DNA from 3 places in the Ensifer sp. YR511 genome. Region 1 is predicted to be linked to each of the others. Evidence: predicted binding sites of a transcription regulator. Region 1 holds the regulator's gene; each other region holds the start of a gene.
What was found. The regulator PhoB, encoded in region 1, activates phosphate uptake and scavenging genes when phosphate is short. The targets are predictions, from matches to a motif close to TGTCATNNANCTGTCAT.
Positions count from the first base shown of each region.

Region 1 (9,905 bases):
CTTCTTTTGCTCATTATTGTTATTGGTTTCATTGCTTATTTTGCAGGCCGCGCCCGTTCGCTGGCGCAGTCCGGCGGCAAGCTCTCCAACCTTCATTCTCTGCCGGGCTATCACGGTAGCTACGTCGCCATCTGGGCGATGCTTCCGGCCGCACTCGTTCTCGGCACCTGGCTGTTCGCCGCTCCCGTGTATATCGACGGAAGCACGCGCGCGGCCTTGCCGGATAGCGTCCAGAGCCAGGGCCCTGCCGCCGTGCAGCTCGCGCTCGGTCAGGTCAAATCCGTTGCCGGTGGCCTTCTGCGCCTGAGCGGCGAGGAACTCGCAGCCCTTGAGGGCGGCTCCGCCAATCTTCGCGCGACGCTCGCGTCCAAGGGCGTTGCCCTTGCTGGCGAAGGCGATCCCTACATGGTCACCGTCGCCAAGCACTTCAACGCGATGACCGCGACCAACCGCTGGCTGATGACGGTCGCCGTTCTGCTGATCGCGATTGCCGGCGGCGTCTACGCCATCCGCAACGTCGCGACCCGCTTCCGCGCCCGCAACCAGGTCGAGCGGGTCATTCTCGGCTCGCTGATCGTCGCGTCCTCCATCGCCATCCTGACGACGGTCGGCATCGTCGCCTCGATGCTGTCGGAAGCCGGACGCTTCTTCACCATGGTCTCGCCGTTCGAGTTCTTCTTCGGCACGGTATGGGATCCGCGGTTTGCCGCTGCCGGCAGCGGCGGCGCTTCGGGCCAGTTCGGCCTCATCCCGCTTCTTGCCGGCACGCTCTACATCGCCTTCGTCGCCATGCTGTTTGCGGTGCCGATCGGCCTCTTCGCGGCGATCTACATGGCGGAATATGCAAGCCCGCGCTTGCGTTCGACCGCAAAGCCGCTGCTCGAAGTGCTCGCCGGCATCCCGACCATCGTCTACGGTTTCTTTGCGCTGGTGACCGTTGGCCCGTTCCTGCGTGACATCTCCGCCCAGATGAACGGTCTCATGACCGGCAACTACCAGAACTTCATCCAGGCACAGAGCGTTCTGACGGCGGGCATCGTCATGGGCATCATGCTGATCCCATTCGTGTCGTCGCTGTCGGACGACATCATCACCCAGGTGCCGCGGGCACTTCGTGACGGCTCGCTCGGCCTTGGCGCCACCCGCTCGGAGACGGTCAAGAAGGTCATCCTTCCGGCAGCCCTCCCGGGCATCGTCGGCGCGCTGCTGCTCACCGCCTCGCGCGCCGTCGGCGAGACCATGATCGTGGTGCTGGCAGCCGGTGTGGCGGCCCGCATGCAGATCAATCCCTTCGAGCCGATGACGACGGTGACCGTTAAGATCGTCAACCAGCTGACAGGTGACCTCGAGTTCACCTCGCCGCAGACGCTGGTGGCCTTTGCACTGGGCATCACGCTCTTCGTCATCACGCTCGGCCTCAACATTTACGCGCTCTACATCGTGCGCAAATACCGGGAACAGTACGAATGACCGACATCGCTTCCCCGACCGTCCGGATCTCCGCCCGTCCCGCATCCGCCAAGCGCGATATCGGCATCAAGCGTCGCTATGCTGCCGAACGCCGGTTCCGCTTCTACGGCATGGCCGCGATCAGCACCGGTCTCTTCTTCCTGGCATTGCTGCTGTGGACCGTCTTTTCCAACGGCTACACCGCATTCCAGCAGACGACGATTACGCTGCCGATCGAATTCACCGAAAAGGTCATCGACCCCAAAGGCGAACGCGCGACCGACGGCAAGGTGCTGATGACCGCCAACTATCCGCTGTTGGTGCGCGACGCGCTCGTCAAGCAGCTCGGCATCGACGCCACCAAGCGGCCGCAGGTCAAGCAGGCGACCGACATGGTTTCCGCGAGCTCCCGCACGCTATTGCGCGACATGGTCGCCGCCGACCCGTCGATCATCGGCAAGACGGTTCCTGTCACGCTGCTGGCCGAGGCCAACATCGACTCCGCCTTCAAGGGCCAGATCGATCTCTCGGTCGATGAGGGCAAGCGCAAGGTCAAGGACCAGCAGGTGACCTGGATGAACGAGCTGGCGAGCGCCGGCATCCTGAAGAAGAGCTTCAACACCGGCATCTTCACCTTCGGCGCCTCCAGTCGTCCCGAAGCGGCAGGCGTCGGCGTCGCTGCCCTCGGCTCGCTCTACATGATGCTGATCGTGCTGGTGCTGTCGCTTCCGATCGGCGTCGCCGCCTCGATCTACCTCGAGGAGTTTGCGCCGAAGAACCGGCTGACCGACCTGATCGAGGTCAACATCAACAACCTCGCGGCCGTTCCGTCGATCGTCTACGGCCTCCTGGGTCTCGCCGTCTTCATCAACTTCGCCGGCATGCCGCGCTCGGCAGCCGTCGTCGGCGGCTTCGTGCTGACGTTGATGACCCTGCCGACGATCATCATCGCCACCCGTGCGGCGTTGAAGGCGGTCCCGCCGTCGATCCGCTCGGCGGCCCTCGGTCTCGGTGCGTCGAAGATGCAGACCATCTTCCACCACGTGCTGCCGCTGGCGATGCCGGGCATCCTGACCGGCACCATCATCGGTCTTGCCCACGCGCTTGGTGAAACCGCGCCGCTGCTCCTGATCGGCATGGTCGCCTTCGTCGTCGATTTTCCCGGTTCGCCGATGGAACCGTCGACGGCACTGCCGGTGCAGATCTACATGTGGGCCAATGAGGCGGAGCGCGCCTTCGTCGAGCGCACCTCCGGCGCAATCATCATTCTTCTCATCTTCCTGGTCGTCATGAACCTTGGAGCCATTCTGTTGCGACGTCGCTTTGAGCGCCGCTGGTAGTGAGGTAATTACTATGAACATCATGTCAGAAGCAGCAGTCGAGAAGGCTCTGGATCAGAAAATGAACACCGTGCCCTACAAGATGATCGGCAAGGATGTGTCGGTCTATTACGGCGAGAAGCGTGCGCTTTTCGACGTCAACCTCAACATCCGCGAGAACACGGTCACGGCGCTGATCGGTCCTTCGGGTTGCGGCAAGTCGACCTTCCTGCGCACGCTGAACCGCATGAACGACACGATCGAGAACTGCCGCGTCACCGGCAAGATCACGCTCGACGAGGACGACATCTACGACCCGACGATCGACGTCGTCGAACTGCGCGCCCGCGTCGGCATGGTCTTCCAGAAGCCGAACCCGTTCCCGAAGTCGATCTACGACAACGTCGCCTACGGCCCGCGGATTCACGGACTTGCCCGCACCAAGGCCGACTTTGACGAGGTGGTCGAGACCAGCCTGCAGAAGGCCGGTCTGTGGAACGAGGTAAAGGATCGTCTGCAGGAGCCCGGCACCGGCCTTTCCGGTGGTCAGCAGCAGCGTCTCTGCATCGCGCGTGCCGTCGCCGTCAGCCCGGAAGTCATCCTCATGGACGAGCCGTGCTCGGCTCTCGATCCGATCGCGACCGCCAAGGTCGAAGAGCTCATCCACGAGCTGCGCACGAACTTCACGATCGTCATCGTGACCCACTCGATGCAGCAGGCCGCCCGCGTTTCGCAGCGCACCGCCATGTTCCACCTCGGCAATCTCGTCGAGGAGAACGACACCGACAAGATGTTCACCAATCCGGATGACCAGCGCACCCAGGATTACATCATGGGCCGCTTCGGCTGAGGCCGCATAAGGCTGCAACAGTAACTGCAAAGCGCCCGTAAGGATCGACGATCATGTCCATGCATATCATGTCCGCCTATGACGAAGAACTGAAGTACCTGACGCGCCGCATCTCGGAGATGGGCGGCCTCGCCGAACAGATGGTCGCCGAGTCCGTTCGCGCGCTGGTCAACTCCGACCTGGCTCTCGCACAGAAGGTGATCTCGGACGACACCGTCCTCGACGACGCCGAGCGCCAGATCGGTGAGAAGGCGATCGTCACGATCGCCAAGCGTCAGCCGGTCGCCGCCGACCTGCGTGAGATCATGGGGTCGATCCGCATCGCCTCCGATCTGGAACGCGTCGGCGACCTTGGCAAGAACACCGCCAAGCGCGTGATCGCGGTCGCCGGCTCCGGCATTCCGCGCAAGCTCGCCCGTGGCCTCGAGCATCTGGCAGAGCTCGCTCTCGTCCAGCTCAAGGAAGTGCTCGACGTCTACGCCTCGCGCTCGCCGGAAAAGGCCAACAGCATCCGCGAGCGTGACGAGGAGATCGACGCGATCTACACCTCGCTGTTCCGCGAGCTCTTGACCTACATGATGGAAGATCCGCGCAACATCACGCCCTGCACGCATCTTCTGTTCTGCGCCAAGAACATCGAGCGCATCGGCGACCACGCGACCAATATCGCTGAGACGATCTATTACATGGCGACGGGTGCTCAGCCGGAAGGTGAGCGTCCGAAGGATGACACTACGTCGACGCTGGGCTCGGTCAACGACTGAGCGCCAAGCGCGCCGTAAGCATGCATGCCCTTTGAAATCTGATCCGGTCGCGGCTTCGGTCGCGGCCCCGAATTCCTGTATCTGAAGCATGCGGTTTTCGCCCCGCCTTTGAAAACGGCGGATGTGCTCCAGATTTAGAGTGTCTGAGCGCCGGCCGGGCCGATGAGCCCAAAGGCCGCCCGCGGTAAGGAGACGTTACCTGATGTTGCCAAAAATCGCCGTAGTCGAAGACGAAGAGGCGCTGAGCGTTCTGCTGCGTTACAATCTGGAAGCCGAGGGCTTCGACGTCGATACGATCCTGCGGGGCGACGAGGCGGAGATCCGGCTTCAGGAGCGGCTGCCCGACCTGCTTATCCTCGACTGGATGCTGCCCGGTGTTTCCGGCATTGAACTTTGCCGTCGGCTGCGCCAGCGTCCGGAGACCGAACGTCTGCCGATCATCATGCTGACGGCGCGCGGCGAGGAAAGCGAGCGCGTCCGGGGTCTGGCGACGGGTGCCGACGACTACGTGGTCAAGCCCTTCTCGACGCCGGAGCTGATGGCGCGCGTCAAGGCGATGCTGCGCCGGGCAAAGCCCGAGGTGCTGTCGACGCTGCTTCGCTGCGGCGACATCGAACTCGACCGCGAGACCCACCGCGTTCATCGCCGCAGCCGCGAAGTGCGCCTCGGCCCCACCGAGTTCCGTCTTCTGGAGTTCCTCATGTCCTCGCCGGGCCGCGTCTTCTCTCGCTCGCAGCTTCTGGATGGCGTCTGGGGGCATGACATCTATGTCGACGAGCGCACCGTCGACGTGCATGTCGGTCGTCTGCGCAAGGCTCTGAACTTCTCGAACATGCCCGACGTCATCCGCACCGTTCGCGGCGCCGGCTATTCGCTCGAAAGCTGAGCGGTCTGAAAGTCGCCAAGAAAAAAAGGGGCCGATCGGCCCCTTTTTTATTGATGCCGTCCAGCTTCTCAGCGGGCCCTGCGGCGCTCCCCCGACGGCTGGTAGGCCAGCCGCGCATGGAAGGTGCAGTAAGGCGAGGCTTCCGGGGAATCGTTGCCGCAGAAGTGAAACTCTTCCTTCAGCGGGTCGCCGATCGGCCACTTGCAGGTGCGCTCGGTGAGCTGGGTCAGCTCGAGGCGGCGCGACATCGGCACGACAACGTCGGTGCGGGTGCTGAAATCCTGCTCGGCAACGAGATCGACTTCGATTTCTTCCTTGAGAACGACAGCGCCGGCCGCGCGTGCAACCGGGCGGGTCGAAACGCGCGAAGCGTAGTTCGGTGCGCGCGGTGCCGAAGTCGGGCGCTTCGGACGGGCTGCTGTCGTGGTGCTGCCGCCGGCCTTGGCGCGACCTGGCAGGCTCAGGCGGTGAACCTTGCCGATGACAGCGTTACGGCTGACGCCGCCGAGCTGCGCCGCGATCTGGCTTGCGCTCAGGCCCTCGGACCAAAGCTTCTTCAGTTTCTCCACCCGCTCGTCAGTCCAGTTCATTTCTGCACTCTCCGTTCTCAGCGTTGGGGATGGCAGAATCCCTCACCGCACCCCGGCTAAACCCCGGGGTTGCAAACGCGATAACTCTTTTGGTGACTAGGTCCGCCGCATGCGTCTAGTAATTGAATGTTAACGTACTGACCGCTGGACTCTGTGGCAAGAGTCCCGGGAATCAGGCCGAATCGATTTCGTAGTTTTCCCCAACTTGCTCGGCCAGCGTTGCATTTTTGCAAGCCCTCCCGGACGATTTTTCTGCTGCCAGGAATCGACCCTTCATGTTGCGCTGCAAGGCTTGGTTTTGTTGACATTGCAGCGCGAAATGGGAATAGTGCCTGCGCCGCCGAAAGGCGGCATTTTTGATTTTTATCGGCCCGCGTGAGGCGCGGGATCGATGTCGATCTGGAGTGAAGGAGAGCCTCGCATGACTGCAACCACGCCGCTTTACGATACCTACATGCGCGCGCCGTTGCGTTTCGAGCGAGGAGAGGGCGCCTGGCTGATCGCTGAAGACGGCACGCGTTATCTCGATTTCGGTGCCGGCGTTGCCGTGAACTCGCTCGGCCACGCGCACCCGCACCTGGTCGAGGCGCTGAAGGCGCAGGCCGACAAGGTCTGGCACCTGTCCAACCTTTATGAAATTGCGGGCCAGGAAAGCCTCGGCCGCCGGCTGACGGCAGTGACCTTTGCCGACAAGGTCTTCTTCACCAATTCGGGCGCGGAAGCGCTGGAATGCGCCATCAAGACGGCACGGCGTTACCACTTCTCCAAGGGCCACCCGGAGAAGTTCCACGTCATCACCTTCGAAGGCGCCTTCCACGGCCGCACGATCGCGACGATCGCCGCCGGTGGTCAGCAGAAATACATCGAAGGTTTCGGGCCGAAGGCGCCGGGCTTCTACCAGGTTCCGTTCGGCGACATCGCCGCGGTCAAGAATGCGATCACCGAGGAAACCGCAGCGATCCTGATCGAGCCGATCCAGGGCGAGGGCGGCATCCGTCCGGCGACCAAGGAATTCATGCAGGAACTGCGCGCGCTTTGCGACGAGTTCGGCCTGCTCTTGATCCTCGACGAGGTCCAGACCGGCGTCGGCCGTACCGGCAAGCTGTTTGCCCATGAATGGGCGGATATCCGTCCGGATATCATGGCGGTCGCCAAGGGTATCGGCGGTGGCTTCCCGTTCGGCGCCTGCCTCGCGACTGAGGAAGCCGCATCTGGTATGGTGGCGGGCACGCATGGCTCCACATATGGCGGCAACCCGCTGGCCATGGCCGTCGGCAACGCCGTGCTCGACGTCGTTCTGGCCGACGGATTCCTGACGCATGTGCGCGATGTCGCGCTGGTCTTCCGCCAGGGCCTTGCGTCGCTCAAGGACCGTTTCCCTGATGTCATCGAGGACATCCGCGGCGACGGTTTGATGCTGGGCATCAAGGTGAAGGGCCCTTCGGCCGATCTGCTGAAGGAAATCCGCGCCGAAAAGCTCCTGGCCGTGCCGGCGGGCGAAAATGTGCTGCGTCTGCTGCCGCCGCTGACCGTGACGGCGGAAGAGGCGCGCGAGGGGCTCGCACGTATCGAACGCGCCGCCGAGGCGGTTCGCAAGGCAAGCGGCAACGCCGCGGCCTGAAGGTAGCGACCCAGGGACGACTAAGGCGTTAGAATGACCTTCGTGCGGGCACGTGGATAGCGTGCCGCACCAGGGACCGATTTTTCAGACAGGAACCGAGTACGATGGCAGGCACCAGACATTTTCTCGATCTTTCGGCCATGACGGCCGCCGACCTCCGGACGATCATCGACGATGCGCGCGTCCGAAAGGCGGCGACCAAGGCCGGAACTGCCGAGAAGCCGCTCGCCGGCAAGATGCTGGCGATGATCTTCGAAAAGCCCTCCACCCGCACCCGCGTTTCCTTCGATGTCGGCATGCGCCAGCTCGGCGGCGAAACCCTGTTTCTGTCGGGCACCGAAATGCAGCTCGGCCGCGCCGAGACGATCGGCGACACGGCCAAGGTGCTCTCGCGTTACGTCGACGCCATCATGATCCGCACCACCGACCATCGCCGCCTTCTGGAACTGGCCGAGCATGCGACGGTCCCGGTCATCAACGGCCTGACCGACGATACGCACCCCTGCCAGATCATGGCCGATATCCTGACCTTCGAGGAGCATCGCGGTCCGGTAAAGGGCAAGACGATTGCCTGGACCGGCGACGGCAATAACGTGCTGCATTCGCTGATCGAAGGTTCTGCCCGCTTCGGATACCGCATGAACATGGCCGTGCCGCTCGGTTCCGAGCCGCAGGACAAGTTCCTGAACTGGGCGCGCAACAATGGCGGCGAGGTCCTTTTGTGTCATGACGCCGAACAGGCCGTCGCCGACGCCAATTGCGTCGTGACCGACACCTGGATCTCGATGAACCAGGAACATCGCGCCCGCGGGCACAACGTCTTCCAGCCCTACCAGGTCAATGAAGCGCTGATGAAGCGTGCGGCCTCCGATGCGCTGTTCATGCACTGCCTGCCGGCGCACCGCGGCGAAGAGGTCACCGACGAGGTCATCGACGGCCCGCAGTCGGTGGTCTTCGACGAGGCGGAAAACCGGCTGCACGCACAGAAGTCGGTCATTGCCTGGTGCATGGGGCTCGTCTGAGCCGGCTGCCCGGTCGCGCGCGACGGCGAAGAGGCTTCAGTGCGCTCCGCCGAGCGTGCGCCATATAGGGGCGTGTTCACCGCACTTGACATTGTCCACGTGCGACACGATTTAGGCGGCATACGGGCGCTCCTGAAAGTAGTGAGCGCGCAACCGTCGAGGTGGTGCGTTGCTATGGCGGCGGCACATACCTGGTGGACAATCCGTTTATCGCGGGATCAACTGAGACAGCGAGCACGTTGCGCGGGGATAGCAATATCTCTGGTGCAGCTTGGTGGCTGAAGGCAAGGAGCAAGACATGACTGACATGACGCCAGGGCTTGGTGAGTTCGACTTTGCCGGTGACGATCACGTCGTGCCTTTCCAGGTGGAAGGCCTCGACGTGCGCGGCCGCGCCGTGCAGCTCGGCCCCATGCTGGACGCAATCCTCGAGCGCCACAACTATCCGCTTCCGGTCGCGCGTCTGGTTGCTGAAACCGTTGTACTCACCGTGTTGCTCGGGACCTCGCTGAAGTTTGAAGGCAAGCTGATCGTCCAGACTCAGGGCGATGGCCCTGTCGATCTGGTGGTCGCTGATTTCTCGACGCCGGATCGCGTGCGCGCCTATGCCCGCTACGATCAGGAAGCGCTTGCCGCTGCCGAAAAGGACGGCCGGACCCTTTCGCACGAGCTGCTCGGAAAGGGCGTGCTCGCCTTCACCATCGACCAGGGCGCCCATACCCAGCGTTACCAGGGGATCGTTGCGCTCGACGGAGCGACGCTGGAAGAAATCGCCGGCGTCTATTTCCGACAGTCGGAGCAGATCCCGACCAAGGTGCGCCTTGGCGTGGCCGAGCTTCTCGATCGCGACGAAAACGGCAAGCCGCGCCATCGCTGGCGCGCCGGCGGCATGGTCGCCCAGTTCCTGCCGGAAGCGCCGGAACGCATGCGCCAGCCCGACCTTTCCGGCGGTGATGGTGATGATGGTGAAAGCGCGTTCGGTGACGACGATCTCTGGGCCGAAGCCAAGGTGATGGTCGAAACGATCGACATGGACGAGTTGACCGATCCGATGGTCGGAACCGAGCGGCTGCTCTATCGCCTGTTCCACGAGCGCGGCGTCCGCGTCTACGAACCGCAGGCGGTCTACGACCGCTGCAGCTGCTCGCGCGAGAAGCTTCAGTCGGTGTTGTCCAACCTGAGCACGGACGACCTCGAAAGCACCATCGACGATGGCGAAGTCAAGGTGACCTGCGAGTTCTGCTCGACGACCTATCGCTTCGAAGCAAGCGAGGTGCGCCCGCAGTAGCGGGCGCTTCCGGCCGACTGGCCGCGATTTAGAGCGACGCTAGTCCGAAGGACGCGCTTCAGTTCAGGGTGCGCACGAGCCCGGGTGAATCGAGCGAGAAGGCGGGGATGGCAACG
Region 1 covers NZ_FNGR01000003.1:388,231-398,135, reverse strand. Annotated here, with positions in the region: gene pstC (phosphate ABC transporter permease subunit PstC) at 1-1,470, shown strand, start outside; gene pstA (phosphate ABC transporter permease PstA) at 1,467-2,789, shown strand; gene pstB (phosphate ABC transporter ATP-binding protein PstB) at 2,803-3,618, shown strand; gene phoU (phosphate signaling complex protein PhoU) at 3,669-4,382, shown strand; gene phoB (phosphate regulon transcriptional regulator PhoB) at 4,585-5,268, shown strand; gene BLU15_RS08995 (GcrA family cell cycle regulator) at 5,337-5,858, opposite strand; gene BLU15_RS08990 (aspartate aminotransferase family protein) at 6,280-7,479, shown strand; gene argF (ornithine carbamoyltransferase) at 7,584-8,501, shown strand; gene BLU15_RS08980 (Hsp33 family molecular chaperone) at 8,800-9,789, shown strand; gene apaG (Co2+/Mg2+ efflux protein ApaG) at 9,848-9,905, opposite strand, start outside.

Region 2 (9,905 bases), on a different contig from region 1:
TGATCTTGCGGCTGAGCTTAGCGTTTCAGAAGACACGATCCGCCGCGATCTCCGGGAAATGGCCGCGGCAGGACTGTGCGAGCGCGTCTATGGTGGCGCACTTCCGGTCGCGCCGGCGGCCCACAGCACATTGCGAGAACGGGTGGCGATGGCGCCGGAACGCAAGGCGGCGCTGGCGCGCACGGCGGTCGGCCTGATCAAGCCTGATATGACCGTGTTCCTCGATGCCGGCTCGACCAATCTTGCGATCGCGCAACTGATCGAGCCGGAGCTGCCGGTCACCGTCGTCACCAACACACCGCTGATTGCCGTCGCGCTCATGGAGAAGCCGGGTGTCGATCTGATCCTGCTCGGTGGCCCGCTCAACCGTGCCGTCGGTGCGGCGATCAGCGCGCGGGCTCAGCGCGACGCGGAGCTGCTCCGGCCCGATCTCTGCTTTCTCGGCACGTGCGGCGCCGACGCCGTTGCGGGCCTGACGGCGATCTATTTCGAGGATGCGGAATTCAAGCGGCTCATTGCGTTGCGCAGCCGGCGCCTGGTTGTCGCCGTCACCAGCGACAAACTCGGTACGGCCGCCGCGCACGGGGTCGTCGATATCAATGACAAGGTGACGCTGCTGCTCGAGGCGGATGCGTCGGCCGAGCATCGGTCGGCCTTCGAGGCGACAAGGGCAGAGGTCCTGATGGCGGGAGAGACGGAATGACGACGATCACGCATGTGGCGCTCTGGACGCGGAACCTCGAGGCGATTGCCAGCTTCTGGTCGTCCTTCTTCGGCGCCGAAGTCGGCGAGATCTATGAAAGCCGACGGCGGCCGGGCTTTCGCTCGCGGTTCCTGACGCTTGGCGACGGCCCGGCATTCGAGATCATGGAGGGCCCCTGGGTTGGGCAGGCCGATCCGGCTGAAGAACGTACCGGCCTTGCCCATGTGGCGCTGTCGCTCGGCAGCGAGCAGGCGGTCGAGGCGATGGCCGCGCGCGCCGAGGCTAACGGCATTCTGGTCGCAAAACCGCGATGGACCGGCGATGGCTTCTATGAGGCTGTTGTTCGCGACCCCGATGGAAATCTGATCGAAATCACAATTTGAGCCGGGCGACCCGGCACAGAGGCAAGACCATGGACCAACGTTCTCCTTCCGCGACCGTCCGCCAAGGCTACATGACCCGCAACCGGCTGGCGGTTTCGCTGCTCTTCCTATTGAACGGCTTCGTCATCGGCAGTTGGGCGCCGAAGATCCCGGAATTCAAGGACCGGCTCGGCATCAGCGAAAGCGTGCTCGGCCTGTTGATCCTGATGTTCGGTATTGGCTCGCTGGTGCTCATGCCGATTGCCGGCGGCTACATCGCCCGTGTGGGGTCGCAGAAGGTGGTCAAGGTCACCGCCATCATACTGTCGCCGTTGCTTCTGCTTCTGACGCTTGTCCCCGATGTCTGGACGGCGGCTGTCGCCATGTTCCTGCTTGGCGGTTTTGCCGGCGCAATGGACGTCGCGATGAACGCCAATGCCGTCGAGGTCGAGAAATCCATGCGTCGGGCGATCATGTCGTCCTGCCATGCCTATTGGAGCCTCGGCGGCCTGATCGGTGCCGGTATCGGCGGCTTCCTCATGGCCCGCTTCGGTGTGCTGCCGCATGTCCTCGTCGTCACTGCGATCTGCCTGGTACTGATTGTCGCCGCTTGGCCGATGATCCTGGCTGACAAGCCGCATCCAGGCGCAGCCAAGGAAAAACTGCGCCTGCCGATGACGCCGCTCCCCTGGCTGATCGGCATCATGGCGCTGTTCTCGATGGTGCCTGAGGGCACAGTGCTCGACTGGGGTGCGCTTTATCTGCGCAACGAGCTTGGCGCCTCCGTTGAGCTTTCCGGCTTCGGCTTTGCCGCCTTCTCCGCCACCATGGCGACCATGCGTTTTGCCGGCGATTTCGTGCGGGATCGCTTCGGCGCCAAACGGACGCTCCGCATCTGCACCGTCACGGCACTCGTCGGCATGATCGTCGCGGGCACGGCGCCCAATGCCTATATCGCCATCCTCGGTTTTGCGATCGCCGGCATCGGCATCTCCAACATGGTGCCGATCGCGTTCTCGGCCGCCGGCAACATGCCGGGCCTGCAGCCGGGCATCGGGCTCTCGGTCGCGACCTTCATGGGCTATTCCGGCATGCTGTTCGCACCGTCGCTGATCGGCTTCGTTGCCGAGCATACGGGCTTTGCCATCATCTTCGCCTCGGTGCCGCTGCTCTTCATCGTCGTGCTTCTCTTGTCGCACCATGCGATCCATGCGGATCACGCTAAGGGGCACTGAGACGGAACGGCGCCATCAAATCGCCGTCAGGGCATGATGTCGCCGTTGACAATCAGGCTTTCCTCATCCACCTGATGGGCAAATGGCCAGGGCGAGTTGAGGAAAGTCCATGCGGGTTCTGCCCGCATCCTCGCCCGGCTCAGTGACCCACGAAGAGGCCTTCATGTCTTCCGCCTTCGATTTCGATCCGCAGCCCCGCCGCGCCTCCGTCGCCGTCGATGTCGGCGGCGTCATCGTCGGGGGCGGCGCACCGGTCGTGGTCCAGTCGATGACCAACACCGATACGGCCGATATCGATGGGACCGTGGCCCAGGTGGCCGCGCTGCACAAGGCCGGTTCGGAACTGGTGCGCATCACCGTCGACCGCGACGAGAGTGCGGCGGCGGTGCCGAAGATCCGCGAGCGGCTCGAGCGCCTTGGTCTTGACGTGCCGCTCGTCGGCGACTTCCACTATATCGGCCACAAGCTGCTTGCCGATCATCCGGCCTGCGCCGAGGCGCTTGCGAAGTATCGCATCAATCCGGGCAATGTCGGGTTCAAGGACAAGAAGGACAAGCAGTTCGCCGAGATCGTCGAGATGGCGATCCGCTACGACAAGCCGGTGCGCATCGGTGTCAACTGGGGTTCGCTCGACCAGGAACTGCTGACGCGGCTGATGGACGAGAACAAGGCGAACGGTTTTCCGCTGACGGCGCAAGAGGTGACGCGCGAGACGATCGTGCAGTCGGCGCTGCTCTCGGCGGAACTCGCCGAAGAGATCGGTCTGCCGCGCAACCGCATCATCCTTTCGGCCAAGGTTTCCGGCGTTCAGGACCTGATCGCCGTCTATGCCATGTTGTCGGCCCGCTCGGACCACGCACTGCATCTCGGCCTCACCGAGGCCGGCATGGGCACGAAGGGCATCGTCGCCTCGTCCGCTTCGCTCGGCATCCTCATGCAGCAGGGCATCGGCGATACGATCCGCATTTCGCTGACGCCTGAGCCCGGCGGCGACCGCACCCGCGAGGTGCAGGTGGCGCAGGAATTGCTGCAGGTCATGGGTTTCCGTCAGTTCATCCCCGTTGTTGCCGCCTGTCCCGGCTGCGGACGCACCACATCCACGGTGTTCCAGGAACTCGCCCAGAAGATCCAGGACGACATCCGCCGCAACATGCCGGTCTGGCGCGAGAAGTATCCCGGCGTCGAGGGCCTGAAGGTCGCGGTCATGGGTTGCATCGTCAACGGCCCGGGCGAAAGCAAACATGCCGACATCGGCATCTCTTTGCCCGGCACCGGCGAAATGCCGGCCGCCCCCGTATTCATCGACGGCGAGAAGGCAATGACGCTGCGCGGCCCCAACATTGCCGGCGACTTCGAGACGCTGGTTTCCGACTATATCGAGAAGCGCTACGGCCGCGGCCAGGCGGCGGCCGAATAACGGACAGCCCGTCTACGGCAATTGTGGGCGATCAGAGCCGCGACGTCAGCAGCTTCAGCCCGGCAAAGGCAAAGAAACCGGCCATCAGGCTTTCGATCAGCCGCCTGGACTTCAGATAAGCGCGGTGTACCGGCGTGAGCGAGAAGACGATCGCAAAGCCGCAGAAGGTCATCAGACCCAAGACCATGCAGCCGCCGATAAAAGTGGCGGTAACGCCGACCGGCGCGCCCGCGGGCATGCCGAGTGACACCAGCATGATCCAGGAGAAGATCGCCTTGGGGTTCGTCAGGTGGATGCCGAGCCCCTTGAGATAGAGCCGCTTCAGCGAGGTCTGCACCTTTGCCGTCGGTACGATCGCGCTCTTGTCGCTGCGCATGGCGGCGCGCAGTGCGTTATAGGCGAGCCAGAAGAGATAGCAGGCGCCGGCGATCTTCAAGACGATGATCGCGTGGCCATAGGCGCGGATCAGCGCCGAGAGACCGGAGGCCGTCAGCATTGCCCAGGTGTAACTTCCCGTCAGAACGCCAAGGGCAAGCGCCAGGCCCGCCTTTCGTCCCTGGCTGACCGAGGTGGTGATGATCGCCAGGATCGCCGGCCCCGGCGATGCGGTCGCGATCAGATAGGCGGTCCAGGCAATGAGAAGCTGCGGCAGATAGGGCGTCAGGTCGAACATGCGAGAAAAGCTCCGGCTCGGTCGCCGGAGGCTAGATCAGTTCGTCGCCGGTTTGAAACAGCGAAATGTCACCGAGACAACTTAGAGGATCTCGTCTAGCGCCTCGATCAGGCGCGCGCATTCGGCATCGGTGCCGATGGTGATGCGCAGGAAATCGGAGATGCGCGGCTTGGCGAAATGGCGCACCAGCACGGCGCGCTCGCGGAGCGCCTTCACCAGCGTTTCTCCGCGATGGCCGGGATGCCGTGCGAAAACGAAGTTTGCCGACGAAGGCAGCACCTCGAAGCCGCGCGCTGTCAGTTCGGCCGTGAGCCGGTCGCGCGACGCGATGATCTTGGCGCGAGTCTCCTCGAACCAGGTTTCATCCTCGATCGCTGCGATGGAGCCGGCCTGGGCCGGGCGGCCGAGCGGATAGGAGTTGAAGCTGTCCTTCACCCGCTCCAGCGCCTCGATCAGCGGGCGCTGGCCAATGGCGAAGCCGACGCGCAAGCCCGCAAGTGCGCGCGACTTGGAGAAGGTCTGGACGACCAAGAGGTTCTCGTATTTCGAAACCAGTTCTGCGGCCGACTGGCCGCCGAAATCGACATAGGCCTCGTCGATGACGACGGGCTGGTCCGGATGGCTTGCGACCAGCCGCTCGATGTCGGCGAGCGGCAAAGCGATGCCGGTCGGGGCATTCGGGTTCGGCAGGATGATGGCGCCGCAGGGCCGGTCGTAGTCGGCGAGATCGATCTCGAAGCGATCGCTGAGCGGGATCTCGACCGTGTCGATCTCGAAGAGCCGCGCATAGGTCGAATAGAAGCTGTAGGAGATATCCGGATAGAGCAGCGGCGCGTCGTGCTTCAGCAAGCCGGCGAAGATGTGCGCCAGCACCTCGTCCGAGCCGTTGCCGACGAAGACTTCTTCGGCGGTCACGCCATAGCGTACGGCGATGGCCTGGCGCAGCTTCAGCGCCAGCGGGTCCGGATAAAGGCGAAGATCGCTGCTCGCTGCCGCGGCGATCGCGTCGAGCACCTTCTCAGACGGACCGTAGGGGCATTCGTTGGTGTTGAGCTTCACCAGGTTGGCGATGCGCGGCTGTTCGCCAGGCACGTAGGGCTTCAGCTTGGAGACGATCGGCGACCAGTATTTGCTCATGGATCTAGCTCCTGCGATTGGCGATGAAACGGGCGGCTTCGACGAGAATGGCCGAGCGCGCTCCATAGGGCGCAAGCAGCGCTTCGGCTTCGACGACCAGTTGCTCCAGCCGGTCTTCCGCCCAGGTCTGGCCGTTGAGCGCGACCAGCGTGCCCTTGCCACGGGCGGCGTCCTTGCCGGTTGCCTTGCCCATGGTCTCCGCATCCGCGGTAAGGTCGAGCAGGTCGTCGGCAAGCTGGAAGGCAAGGCCGATCTTTTCGCCGAAGGCGCGAAGCCGCGCGCGGTCCTCCTTCGAAGCGCCGGCGACGATGGCGCCAGCCTCGCAGGCAAAGCGGATCAGGGCACCTGTCTTCATCGCCTGCAGCGTGACGATCCCGGCCTCGTCCGGTGGCGACTTTTCCGCGGCCAGGTCGAGCGCCTGTCCGCCGGCCATGCCGCCGTGGCCGGCGGCGCGTCCGAGCGCCAGGATCAGTTCCACCTTCTGCGCATCCGAAAGCGCTGTCTCGGGTGCTGCGATGATATCGAAGGCGAAGGTCAGCAGGCTGTCGCCGGCAAGAATCGCCGTCGCCTCATCGAAGGCCCTGTGCACGGTCGGCTGGCCGCGGCGCATGTCGTCGTCGTCCATCGCCGGCAGGTCGTCATGGACCAGCGAATAGCAATGCACGCATTCGAGTGCCGCGCCGACGCGCAAGGCCGCATCGCGATTGCCGCCGAGCAGATCGGCGCATTCGATCACCAGGAAGGGGCGCAGACGCTTGCCGCCGTTCAGCACGCCGTGGCGCATGGCCGCGAGCAGGTTTGCCGGCCGGGCGATTTCGTCGGCTTCCGTCGTCTGGCCGAGCAGACGTTCCAGCAGACCCTCGACGGTGCGGGCATTGGTGGCGAGGCGACGGGTAAAAGGCGATGTGTCCTGGCTCATGCGCGCTCTTTGACATGGGCGAAGAGGGCTTTCAACGGGGATTCGTGTCGCAGCCGCGCGCTTTCCCTGGGACAGCCTTCTCCGCGCCTTGCCTTTTGCCAGAAAGCCCGTTCAACTCTGCCTGCGCATGCACTAAGAGAAGCGGATGGACAGCGAGGTGAACAGTCAGGCCGCGAACGTCGTTCCGGAAGCGCGCGAGGAGGGCGAATTGCCTTCCAGTCGCTGGTCTTCGCTTCGCCGGACGTTGCGCACGCGTCGCCGCCAGATCGTCCTGGCTGTTCTGGGCTTTCTCGTCCTTCCCTACGCGCTGATCGTTCTCTACCTGGTGGAGTTCATCCATCCCGTCTCGACGCTCATGCTGCGCGATCTCGTGCTGCTGCGCGGCTACGATCGGCAATGGGTCGAGTTCGATGATATCGCCCCGGTTCTGGTGCAGTCGGTGATGATGTCGGAGGACGGGCAGTTTTGCGCCCATGACGGCGTCGACTGGGGCCAGATGCGGGGCGTGGTCGAGGATGCGCTCGAAGGGGAATCCACCCGCGGCGCGAGCACCATTCCGATGCAGACGGTCAAGAACCTCTATCTCTGGAACGGTCGCTCCTTCCTGCGCAAGGGCATGGAACTGCCGCTGGCGGTCGCCGCCGACTTCGTGTGGAGCAAGCGGCGGATGATGGAGATCTATCTGAACATCGCCGAATGGGGCGACGGGATCTATGGTATCGAGGCGGCCGCCCGCCATCATTTCGGGGTTTCGGCGTCGAAGCTCTCGCGCCGGCAGGCGGCGCTGCTTGCGGTCTCGCTGCCCAATCCGAAGGAGCGCAACGCCGGAAAACCCGGCCGCGGGCTCAAGCGCCTGGCGAACCTGATCGAGCGCCGCGCCAGCCGCTCCGGCGGTTACATCACCTGCCTTTATAACTAGGATCAGACCTTTTCATTGGATGCGCTCGCTGGGCGATGTCATGCTCGCGTAGTAGAGTTCTGCCATCTGGGCCTCTCTCCCTTCGAAAGGCCCGATTGCTCCATGACCTTGATTTCCCCCTCGCTTCTCGCCCTTGGCCGTAGCGCCAACGATGCCCCGCCGAGACATCTCGGAACGCGCTACAACACCGAAGGCCAGTTCCTTTCGGAACCGGGCAACACGGTTGTGTCTCACGTTGCCGCCGGATCGCCGTCCGAGGCCGCCGTGCTTGCGGTGCGCGACCGGGTGATGGCGATGCCCGAGGCGGGGCAGTTCGCCTTTACCCACCCGTCCAGCCTGCACATGACGATCTTCCAGGGCATCATCGAACACCGCCGGAAGCTCCCTTACTGGCCGGCCGACATGCCGCTCGATACGCCGATCGAGGTGATGACGGCGCACTACCGCGAACGGCTTGCGCATTTTGCGCCGCTGGAGCAGTTCCGCGCCCGCGTGACCGAGATCACGCCGACGGGCCTTGCGCTCGAAGGCGACGGTGCCGCCGACCGCGCCTGTCTCAAGGCCTGGCGCGACGCTTTCGCGGAAGCCTTCGGCTATCGCCATCCGGATCATGACGACTACCAATTCCACATCACCTATGCTTACCCCGTCGACTGGCTCGACGATGCGGCGCTGCCGCGCTGGCAGGCGATGCTGGACGAGCAGCTCGCTTTTCTGCGCGAGCAGGCGCCGGTGATCGCGCTCGATCCGCCGGCCTTCTGCTCGTTCGAGGACATGAACCATTTCGAGGAACTGATCGTTTTCTCGGAGAGACCAGCAATCAAGGAACAGAAATGACCGGACTTACACTCTATGTCGGCAACAAGAACTATTCGTCCTGGTCGATGCGGCCATGGATCGCGATGACGGCAGTCGGCATCGATTTCTCGGACGTGGTCATTCCGTTCGATTTCGCCGCCGGCAATCCGGAGATCCGGGCGATCTCGCCGACCGGAAAGGTGCCGCTGCTGCGCCACGGGGACCTGCTTATCTGGGAATCGCTGGCGATCATCGAATATGTCGCCGAACTCTTTCCCGACGCCGGGCTGTGGCCGGCCGACCCTCAGGCGCGCGCCCGGGCGCGCAGCTATTCGATGGAGATGCTGTCCGGTTTTCGCGCTCTGCGTGGTGCCTGCCCGATGAACATCCGTCGGCCAAAGCAGGCGCTGGACGTTGGCGCGGACGTCCGCGCGGACGTGGCACGTATCGAGCAGATCTGGACGGAGGCGCTTGCGCGTTCCGGTGGCCCGTTCCTCTTCGGGTCCTTCAGCGCGGCCGATGCGATGTACGCGCCTGTGGTTAACCGCTTCGACGTCTACGATCTCGTTGCGGATCGAGAAACGCTCGGCTACATGAACCGCGTGAAGGCACATCCGGCGTTCCTGAAATGGGAGGAGGCCGCCCGCGCAGAGCCGTGGGTCGTCGCCGAAGACGAGGTCTGAAAGGGTCGAGTCGAAAAATTGCCCGTGGGGACTGGTCAAACGGCAGTTGTCCATGTATAAGCGCGCCAAATTTCCGTGATTAACATCTGTTTTACACGGCCATTTCGGCTGCTGAACAGTGTTTGCCCGATAAGTGGAGAATGAAATGGCTGTACCTAAAAGAAAAACGAGCCCGTCCAAGCGTGGCATGCGCCGTTCGGCTGACGCTCTGAAGACCCCGACCTACGTCGAAGACAAGAACTCCGGCGAACTGCGTCGCCCGCACCACATCGACCTGAAGACCGGCATGTACCGTGGCCGTCAGGTTCTGACCCCGAAGGAAAGCGCATAAGCGTTTCCGTTCGCGGATTAGGTTCAAAGGGCTGGCTCTGCCGGCCCTTTTGTTTTGCATCTGACATGATCTTGCTTGGACGCCGTGGTATCGCTGGCGCCTTGCGTGACGACGCCGCATATACATGGTCCACCATAAACGCGGTCAAGGAGTTCTGATGCTTGCTGCCATACCGCTGCTGATCCTACCTTTTGCAATCTACAATCTCGCGATGATCGGAATGTTCGGCGGCCTCGCCGGCCTGAACGCCGACATGGTGTCGCTCTCCATGCTATCAGGCGCGACCTGGACGATGCGCTTCGGCGACCTTCTGATCGTCGGCGCCCTGCTGCTGCTCTTCGTCGAATTGCTGAAAGCGACGCGCACGAGCAGCCGCGCACTGATGGATCATCTGCTCTCGATGATCCTGTTCATCGTCTTTTTGATCGAATTTCTGCTGCTCGCACCGGCGGCAACGCAGCTCTTCTTCATCCTGATGACCATCAGCTTCATCGATGTTATCGCCGGCTTTGCCGTATCGATGCGCTCGGCCGGCCGGGACGTGTCGATCGGCCTCTAGGTCCAGACGGTTCGGGGCGACGCCGCCCCGATTTCCGCGATCTCTGTTCAGGTGAGGTGAAGGCAGGAACCGCATTCCTGCCTGGTGGTCCTGCTTAGCCGAGATTGTCGAGCTTGGTCTGGAGCGCGCGAAGCTGCTCCTTCAGCTCGTCGATATCCTTGGCTTCGGC
Region 2 covers NZ_FNGR01000004.1:150,736-160,640, forward strand. Annotated here, with positions in the region: gene BLU15_RS10155 (DeoR/GlpR family DNA-binding transcription regulator) at 1-703, shown strand, start outside; gene BLU15_RS10160 (VOC family protein) at 700-1,086, shown strand; gene BLU15_RS10165 (MFS transporter) at 1,116-2,300, shown strand; gene ispG (flavodoxin-dependent (E)-4-hydroxy-3-methylbut-2-enyl-diphosphate synthase) at 2,464-3,717, shown strand; gene BLU15_RS10175 (LysE family translocator) at 3,749-4,390, opposite strand; gene hisC (histidinol-phosphate transaminase) at 4,472-5,527, opposite strand; gene BLU15_RS10185 (polyprenyl synthetase family protein) at 5,532-6,446, opposite strand; gene mtgA (monofunctional biosynthetic peptidoglycan transglycosylase) at 6,592-7,365, shown strand; gene BLU15_RS10195 (DUF1868 domain-containing protein) at 7,468-8,202, shown strand; gene BLU15_RS10200 (glutathione S-transferase family protein) at 8,199-8,846, shown strand; gene rpmF (50S ribosomal protein L32) at 8,992-9,177, shown strand; gene BLU15_RS10210 (membrane protein) at 9,335-9,736, shown strand; gene phaR (polyhydroxyalkanoate synthesis repressor PhaR) at 9,831-9,905, opposite strand, start outside.
Region 2: the regulator PhoB is predicted to act here: its motif matches at 7,402-7,418, upstream of BLU15_RS10195 (DUF1868 domain-containing protein).

Region 3 (9,905 bases), on a different contig from region 1:
TCTCGGGTCGAAATGCTGCCGGCCATGGCGCCGTGCTCCAGCATGGCGGCATGGAAGAGATTGGCGGCCAGCTGGAAATCGCGCAGGTGATGGCGGCGATAGGTCGTCCATTCGCCGGCTGTCATGTTGACGTTGATTGCGAGCAACGCCATGCGCCCGGCGGGCGAGGGCAATGGCAAGGCGACGCCCTCAGTGGATATGCCGATTTCCTGGGCTGCCTGGAACAACGGTTCGCATTCCGGGAAGCGATGCCGCGCCATCGTCCATTCCACCGGCCGCACGCCGCCAAGCGCCAGCTTCAGGATCGGATCGATCCGGTGAAGGCTGCGGGCATGGTAGATCTCGGCAGCGTAGGCGCCGAAGGTGTGATGCAGCCGGCAAACCTTGAGCTCGTCCGCATAGGGCTCCGCTTCGAGATAGAGAAGATGGGCAATGCGGAAGGTTCGACGCATCAATGTGAAGAAATGAGCGGGCTCGACGCAGCCGCCACATTCCAGGATTTCCAGCATGTCGAGGACAGCCTGCTGCTCAGTCATGCCACAACACCGAATCTCGTCCGAGGCCCCAGCATGGTTAGAGGTTCACCTTTTGTCCAGCGCAAACTTTCCCGATTGGTGTATAAGACCAATTGCGCACGCCTTGATTGTGGTCGTCGATCGGCCGCGTGACAGGGGCTGATTCGCGGGTGATCTGCAAAACCAGCGATGCCGCGCCTGAAGCAGGCGCGACATCCGGATACGGTTTTGCCGGCGCCGGCATGGCGCCCGAATGCAGCGAAGACCGGTGGCGATCTCCGCGTTGCCATCTCAACCCGGATGGCTGGCTTCGACCACCGCCAGAGCCGCCATGTTGACGACGCCGCGTGAGGTGACGGACGGCGACAGGATATGGGCCGGAAGCGCCGAGCCGAGCAGGATCGGGCCGACATGCAGGCTGTCGGTCATGGTCTTGACGACACCGAGCGTGATGTTGGCGGCATCGAGATTGGGGAAAACCAGCAGATTGGCTTCGCTCGACAGGCTGCTGTCCGGCATGACGCGCTGGCGCAACGCTTCCGAGATCGCCGCATCGCCGTGCATTTCGCCGTCGACCTCGAGATCGGGCGCGAGTTCCCGCACGAGCTGCAGCGCCGTGCGCATCTTGGTGGCGCTCTCCGAATCGCGCGAACCGAAGTTCGAATGCGAGACGAGGGCGGCGCGTGGAGTGATGCCGAAGCGGCGGATTTCCTGTGCCGCCATGACCGTCGTCTGGGCGATCTCTTCGGCGCTCGGGCAGTAGCTCACATAGGTGTCGGTGAAGAAAGTTGCGCCGCGCTGCGAGATCAGCAGGCTCAAGGCCGAGAAATCGAGCACGCCGTCGCGCTTGCCGATGATCTGCGATACGTCGCGCAGGTGCTTGCTGTAGCGCCCTTCGACGCCGCAGATCAACGCATCGGCTTCGCCGCGCTTGACCGAGAGCGCGCCGATGACGGTCGTGTTGGTGCGCACGATCGTGCGGGCGGCTTCCGGGATGACGCCGAGACGGCCGACGAGGGCAAAATAGTCCTCGACATAGTCGCGGTAGCGCGGATCGCCTTCGGGGTTGACGACCTCGAAATCGACATCCGGACGGATGCGCAGGCCATAGCGACGCAGGCGCGTCTCGATGATCTGCGGACGGCCGATCAGGATCGGTCGGGCCGTGCCTTCTTCGAGCAACACCTGGGCGGCGCGCAGCACGCGTTCGTCTTCGCCTTCGGCAAAGATAACCCGGTTCTTCTGGGCGTTCTTGGCGGCGGCAAAGACGGGCTTCATGATGAAGCCCGAGCGGAAGACGAAGCGGTTCAGCTTGTCGAGATAGGCGTCATAGTCCTGGATCGGACGGGTGGCGACGCCGCTTTCCTCGGCTGCCTTCGCAACCGCCGGCGCGATACGCAGGATAAGGCGCTGATCGAACGGCGAGGGGATCAGGTAGTCCGGGCCGAAGACCGGGGTCTCGCCGGAATAGGCGCGGGCGGCAACATCGGAAGGCTCTTCGCGGGCAAGACCGGCGATGGCGCGTACGGCCGCCATCTTCATTTCTTCGTTGATCGTGCTTGCGCCGCAGTCGAGCGCGCCGCGGAAGATATGCGGGAAGCAGAGAACGTTGTTGACCTGGTTCGGGAAGTCCGAGCGGCCGGTGCAGATCATCGCGTCCGGACGGGCTTGGCGGGCGGCTTCCGGCATGATTTCCGGCGTCGGATTGGCGAGCGCCATGATCAGCGGCTTTTCGGCCATCTGCGCCAGCAGTTCCGGCTTCAGGACGCCGGCGGCGGAAAGGCCGAGGAAGACGTCAGCGCCGCCGATGCTGTCGGCAAGCACGCGGTTGCTGCTATCCTGCTCGTAGACGGACTTCCATTCGTCCATCAGTACCTCGCGGCCCTTGTAGACGAGGCCTTCGAGGTCATGGACCCAGATGTTTTCGCGCTTGGCGCCGAGCGTCACGAGAAGGTTGAGACAGGCGAGTGCGGCGGCACCTGCGCCCGAGGTGACGATCTTGGCGGTCGCGATGTCCTTGCCGGCGAGTTCGAGGCCGTTGAGGATGGCGGCGGCGACGATGATCGCAGTTCCGTGCTGGTCGTCGTGGAAGACCGGGATCTGCATCTTTTCACGCAGGCGCCGCTCCACCTCGAAACATTCGGGCGCCTTGATGTCTTCAAGGTTGATGCCGCCGAAGGTCGGCTCGAGCGCCGAGATTACGTCGACCATGCGCTCGATGCTCGACGCGTCGATTTCGATGTCGAAGACGTCGATGCCGGCAAATTTCTTGAAGAGGACGGCCTTGCCCTCCATGACGGGCTTGGAAGCCAGCGGACCGATATTGCCGAGACCGAGGACGGCCGTGCCGTTGGAGATGACCGCGACCAGGTTGGCGCGCGCTGTGTAATCGGCGGCTGTTTCCGGATTGTCACGAATGGCGATGCAGGGGGCTGCAACCCCTGGCGAATAGGCAAGCGCCAGGTCGCGCTGGTTGCCGAGCGGCTTGGTGGGCTGGATTTCGAGCTTTCCCGGGCGTGGGTAACGGTGGAAGAAAAGGGCCTGCTGGTCGATGTCGCCGCTGGCCGGACCGGTATGGGATTTCGTCTTGTCGCCCGTATTCATGCTCTCACATTCCTCATTCGTGGTCGTGCCTTTTGGCATGAATTCGAAGCGAGGTACAGTTTTGCAGTGCTGATTTCAGCGGGGGGACCGGTGACGCAATGTTGATGTCATCTTCCTGAAACACGAGTCTGGTTTCACGAAGGCAGAAAGCATAACCTGAAGACGAGGCTCGCATGATGGCGGCGCAGCAAGACAACTCCGTACGAAAGCTCAGGACGTTGTTCATCTCGGACATCCATCTCGGCTCGAAGGCCGCCAAGACCGACTACCTGCTCGACTTCCTGCGGCATCATGAAGCGGAGACGATCGTTCTGGTCGGCGACATCGTCGACGGCTGGCGGCTGAAGCGCAGCTGGTACTGGCCGCAGAACTGCAACGACGTGGTGCAAAAGCTCCTGCGCAAGGCGCGCAAGGGCGCCCGCATCGTTTACATCCCCGGCAATCACGATGAATTCCTGCGCGACTTTCCGGGCGTGCATTTCGGCGGCATCGAGGTGGCGCAACGCTACATGCACGAGGGGGCCGACGGCCGTAAATATCTCGTGCTGCACGGCGACGAATTCGACGTCGTCGTGCGCAACGCCCGCGTGCTCGCCTATCTCGGCGATTGGGCCTACGACACGGCGATCGCCATCAATATCGGGCTTGCTGCGGTCCGCCGACGTCTCGGCATGCCCTATTGGTCGTTCTCGTCCTGGGCGAAGCTCCAGGTCAAGCACGCCGTCAACTTCATCGGCGAGTTCCAGAAGGTGGTCGCCGAGGAGGCGCGCCGTCACGATGCGCAGGGCGTGATCTGTGGTCATATCCACCATGCTGTCATCGAGGAGATCGGCGACATCCGCTACATCAACACCGGCGACTGGGTGGAAAGCTGCACGGCGATTGCCGAGCACCACGACGGCACGATGGAACTGATCACCTGGCACCAGATGCGCGGTGGCGCCAGCGAAGGCGAAGCGTCTGGCGAAGCGGACAAACTGCTCGCCCAACTGCTGACCCAGCGCGCGGCCTGACCTTCGCGGCGCAGCGATATTCCTGTCGCGAAAACTAGGTTATGGCGAGGGGCGCCCGGCTCGTGCTAGAGATCGGGCACAGCCATCAGGTCAGACGATGATTCCCTTCCAAGCGCCCGCCTATGTGGGCCCTCCGCCGCGCCATTTTGCGCTTCGCATTGCTTTGCTCTTCTGTGCGCCGCTGATCGTCAACGGCTTCGCGATGCCATATTTCCCGATGTGGCTGAGCACGCTGTCGATGAGCGACTTCGAGATCGGCGTCGTTCTGGCGTTGCCGATGTTCGTGCGCGTCATCACGGCGCCGATCGCCGGCGTCATTGCCGATAGGCTCGGCGAGCGGGCGATCGTCCTGATCTGGTCCGGTTTCCTGTCGCTCGCAACGGCCGTGGTTCTGTTCTATTTCCGCGAATTCTGGCCGGTGCTGCTGATCTATACGCTGCAGTCGGCCGTCTATTCTCCCTATGTGCCGATCGTCGAGGCGATCGCGCTTTCAGGCGTGCGGCGCTGGGGCTTCGACTACGCCCATATGCGGCTCTGGGGCTCGGTCGCCTTCATCGGCGCGACGATGCTCGGCGGCTGGATGGTGGGCATCTTCGGCAGCGACATGGTACTGCCGGCGATGGCGATCGGCTTCGGCCTGACGATCATCATGGCCTATGCCGCGCCACGGGTCGGCAAGCCGCGGCGGCCGTCACCGATCACGGCATTGACGGAGCCGCCGCCGAAGTCGCTGCGGCAGCTCGACCTGCAGCTGCTGCTGATCGGGGTGACGCTGGTCAACGCCAGCCACGCGATGCTCTTTGCCTTCTCGGCGATCTATTGGCAGCACATCGGCTACAGCGGTACCGAGATCGGCCTGCTCTGGAGCGCGGGCGTCGCGGCGGAAGTGACGATGTTCATCTTCGCCAAGGCGATCAGCCGCCGTTTCAGCGTCTGGGTGATGATCCTGTCCGGCTGCTTTCTCGCCGTGGTGCGCTGGATCATCTTCCCGATGGATCTCGGCTTCAGCGGCTATTTCATCCTGCAGTGCTTCCACGCCTTCACCTATGCGATCATGCACACCGGCATGCAGCACAAGCTGGTCGAGCGGGTGGTGGAATCACAGGAAGCGTCGGCGCAGGGGCTCTACTTCTTCTATACCGGTATCTTCACCGCGATCTTCACGTTCCTGTCCGGCTATTTCTATGCCTGGTACGGGGTGAACGGCTTCTATTCGATGTCGGTCGTCGCCTTTGCCGGCTGCTGCTTTGCCGTCGCTGCCTGGTATCTTCAACCCCAGAGGCGCGGCTCCGGCGGGAAGACAAGCGAGGCCTCGTAGCGCAGGCCGGGCTCGCGATCCTGCGCCAGCAGCAGCGGCCCGTCGAGATCGACGAAATCCGCGCCTTGAGCCACCAGGATCGCCGGCGCCATCGCGAGCGAACTGCCGACCATGCAGCCGACCATGACCTTGAGCCCGAGCGAGACCGCCTCATCGCGCATGCGCAGTGCCTCGGTCAGGCCGCCGGTCTTGTCGAGCTTGATGTTGACGGCGTCGTAACGCCCGACGAGAGCAGCGAGGTCGCCGGTCGCGTGCACGCTTTCATCAGCGCAGATCGGAACGGGACGGGCGATCGTTGCCAACGCCTCGTCGCGGCCGGCGGGAAGCGGCTGCTCGATCAGGTCGATCCGTTCCTCGGCGCAGATCGCAAAGTGATAGGCAAGCGTTTCGGGCGTCCAGCCCTCGTTGGCGTCGAGGATGATGCGGCTTTCCGGTGCGCCGGCGCGCACCGCACGGATGCGGGCAGCATCATCCGACGTGCCCACCTTGACCTTGAGGAGCGCGCGGTGGGCATATTTGGCGGCCTGCTCGCGCATCGCGTCGGGCTCGGCAAGCGAAAGCGTATAGGCCGTGGTCAATGCTTCCGGTGAAGAAATGCCGGCAAGAACATGGGCCGACTTGTTTTTCTGCTTTGCTTCCAGATCCCACAGCGCGCAATCGACGGCGTTGCGGGCAGCACCCGGCTTCATCGCGCGCTGCAGATCGGCGCGGCTGAGCCCGGCCTCGATGTGGTGGCGGATGGCGGCGATTTCGGCGAGCACCGTGTCGATCGTCTCGCCGTAGCGGCCGTAGGGAACGCATTCGCCGGAGCCCGTATGGACACCGTCTCCGATGCGGCAAGTGACGACGCTTGCCGTCGTCTTGGAGCCGCGCGAGATCGTAAACGTGCCCGCAATCGGGAAATGTTCCACGGTGGCATCGAGGGAAAGTGACATGAAAGCGTCTCCGGCAGGTAATCTGTTGGCCCGGCGTCATAGCGCCGCAACGTTCGGGTGACAGCAAAGGTGCGAGCCGTTATGACGGTGGAAGGATTTACGAATCTTTACACAGTCGTTGCCTCCGGTCGGACGCGCAACAGTCGTGGTAACACTTTAGGTCTGCTGCACAATCTTGTCCTCAAATCTATCGAGATTGGACGAGTTTTGCAGAGGCAAATCGGGATAACAGAAGACACGTGTCGCAAGCCGCCCGCAAGATGACCGCCGATGTCGCGCTGTCCGAGAGTGGCGGCGGGCGAAGCTATGTCTTCACCGGCACCTGGCGGCACGAGACGGCCGAAGCGATGGCAGCAAAGCTCGACGGCCTTGCGCGCAAGGGCGACGGAGCCGCGCAGTTCGATCTGTCCGGCGTGACGGCGATGGATACCGCAGGCGCCTGGATCATCCGCCGCTTCATGACCCGTGTCGTCGGCCCGTCGCGCGACAACGTTCATTTCGCCGAAGGCGGACAGCGCTATGTCGAGCTGATCGACGCCCTGCCGGCTGAACTGCGTTCGCCGGAAAAGAACGGCGAACGGCTGCCGCTGTTTCAGCGAATCTTCGCCCCGGTCGGCGAGGTCATGGCGGCGACGTGGGAAGATATCGTCGCTGCGATGTACATCCTGGGGTCCGCGGTGCGCGGCGCCCAGCTTAAGCTTGGACGGCACAGCGGCGTCTCGCCGGCGGCGATCGTTCACCAGATCGACCGCATGGGCGTGAAGGCTGTGCCGATCATCACGCTGATGTCGTTCCTGATCGGCGCCATCATCGCTCAGCAGGGCGCGTTCCAGCTGCGCTATTTCGGCGCCGAGGTCTTCGTCGTCGATCTCGTCGGCATCCTGCAGCTCCGTGAAATCGGGGTGCTGCTGACCGCGATCATGATCGCTGGCCGCTCCGGCAGCGCGATCACCGCCGAAATCGGCTCGATGAAGATGCGTGAAGAGGTGGATGCGCTGAAGGTGATGGGGCTGAGCCCGGTCGGCGTACTCGTATTTCCGCGCCTCGTGGCGCTGACCGTCGCGCTGCCGCTCTTGACGATCATCGCAAACTTCGCGGCGCTCGTCGGTGCGGCGCTCGTTGCCTGGGGCTATTCCGGCATCACGATCCCAACCTTCCTTGCCCGATTGCAGGAAGCCATCGATTTTTCGTCGATCGCCGCCGGCATGATCAAGGCGCCGTTCATGGCGCTCATCATCGGGGTCGTGGCAGCCGTCGAGGGCTTGAAGGTTGGCGGTAGCGCGGAGTCGCTCGGCCGCCACGTGACGTCTTCGGTGGTCAAGTCGATCTTCGTCGTGATCCTGATCGACGGGCTCTTCGCCATGTTCTACGCGGCCATTGATTTCTGATGCGGAGAACAGCGTGAACCCAATCGAAAAGAGTCACGAGGGGTACCAACCGACCGAGGCGAACGGGCGCGAGGCCGTGCTTTCCGTTCGCGACCTGACGGTCGGTTTCGGCTCCAACATCGTGCTCGACAAGCTGAACCTCGAGATCTACCGCGGCGAAATCCTCGGCTTCGTCGGAGCGTCGGGCACCGGCAAGTCGGTGCTGATGCGCACGGTTCTGAGGTTGCTTGCGAAGCGGTCCGGCAAGATCGAAATCCTCGGCGCGGACTACGATAACATCACCGAGGGCGAACGCATCGCGCTCGACATGCGTCTTGGCGTTCTCTTCCAGCACGGAGCGCTGTTTTCGGCGCTGACGGTGCGCGAGAACATCCAGGTGCCCATGCGCGAATATCTCGACCTGCCGCAGAGCCTCATGGACGAGCTGGCGCGGGTGAAGATCGAGCTGGTCGGCCTTGCGCCGGAGGCGGCGGAAAAGTACCCGTCGGAGCTTTCGGGCGGCATGATCAAGCGCGCCGCACTTGCGCGCGCGCTGGCGCTCGATCCGGACCTGGTCTTCCTCGACGAGCCGACCTCGGGGCTCGATCCGATCGGGGCGGCGGAGTTCGACGAGTTGATCGCCAAGCTGCGCGACACGCTGGGATTGACCGTGTATATGGTGACTCACGACCTCGACAGCCTCTTTTCGGTCTGCGACCGCATCGCGGTTCTCGGCAAGAAGAAGGTCCTGGTCGAAGGCACGGTGGAAGACATGCTGGCCTGCGACGATCCGTGGGTGCAGTCCTATTTCCGTGGCAAGCGGGCACGATCGATCGTGCGGAACGATCAATGAATCTTGAGAAGCCGATTTTGATGCCCAGGCGTCGAGATCGGAGGTAGAGCCGGTGAAGCGGCCACGAAGGTAGTCGGTACGAATGGAAACGAAAGCGAACTACGCCATTGTCGGTTTCTTCACGGTGTTCGTGGTCGCAGCCGCATTCGGCTTCGTCTACTGGATGTCGCAGTATGGCCGTAGCGGCGAGATGATCGAGCTGGTGGTCAACATTCCGGGGTCGGCCAACGGCCTTTCGGTCGGCTCTCCGGTGCGCTTCAACGGCATTCCCGTCGGCACGGTTCGCAACCTCGCGATCGATGCCAACGATCCGCGTTATTCGATCGCGCTGACCGAGGTTTCGGTCGACGCGCCGGTGCTCAAGTCGACCAAGGCGACGCTGGAAGTGCAAGGCCTGACCGGTGCGGCCTATATCGAACTCAGCGGTGGCCACAAGGGCGACGAAAACATCCTGAAGACTGCGATCGAGAAGGGTACGCAGGCGCGTATCCTTGCGGACCAGTCGAGCGTCACCAGCCTGCTCGCGACGGCCGACCAGATTATGGACCGCGCCAACAGCGCCATCACCGACATCCAGGGCTTCGTCACTGACGTGCGCGGTCCGCTGACCAAGACGATCGGCAATGCCGAGACGTTTTCGAATGCGCTCGCGAACAATTCCGGCGCGATCGATGACTTCCTGAAGAGCGTGACGGAACTCTCCGGTTCGGTGAGTGCTGCGTCCAAGAAGCTCGATTCGACTCTGGAATCTGCCGAAACTCTGGTGAAATCGGTGGATCCGAAGAAGATCGATCAGATCGTCTCGAACGTCGAGCAGATCAGCACCGACCTGAAGGCTGCCTCGGGCGGCGTTTCCGAAACCATCGCTGCCTTCCGGCGCACGGTCGAAACCTACGAGCAATTCGGCAAGAACGCCCAGAAGACGCTGGAGCGGGTCGATACGCTGGTCGCCTCGGTCGACAAGCAGAAGGTGGAGCTCGTCGTCAACGACATCACAGCGGCGACGGCGGACGCCCGCAAGACGGTGGCCAACATCTCGCAGTTCGCCGACAAGATCACGGCGCGCCAGCAGGACATCGACCGCACGATCACCGACGTCACGCAGCTGGCAAGCAAGTTGAACGCTTCGGCCAACCGGGTCGACAGCATTCTCGTGAAGGTCGACGGTTTCCTCGGCGATGCGGACGCGCCGTCGCTTTCGGCTGACGCCCGCGCGACGCTCGCCTCGTTCCGCAAGATGGCGGACAATCTGAACGCCCAGATCGGCCCGATTGCGGAGAACCTCAAGCGCTTCTCGAAT
Region 3 covers NZ_FNGR01000001.1:123,169-133,073, reverse strand. Annotated here, with positions in the region: gene BLU15_RS00615 (helix-turn-helix transcriptional regulator) at 1-536, opposite strand, end outside; gene BLU15_RS00610 (NADP-dependent malic enzyme) at 807-3,119, opposite strand; gene BLU15_RS00605 (UDP-2,3-diacylglucosamine diphosphatase) at 3,293-4,132, shown strand; gene BLU15_RS00600 (MFS transporter) at 4,230-5,450, shown strand; gene dgcA (N-acetyl-D-Glu racemase DgcA) at 5,402-6,385, opposite strand; gene BLU15_RS00590 (ABC transporter permease) at 6,646-7,773, shown strand; gene BLU15_RS00585 (ABC transporter ATP-binding protein) at 7,796-8,605, shown strand; gene BLU15_RS00580 (MlaD family protein) at 8,688-9,905, shown strand, end outside.
Region 3: the regulator PhoB is predicted to act here: its motif matches at 3,225-3,241, upstream of BLU15_RS00605 (UDP-2,3-diacylglucosamine diphosphatase).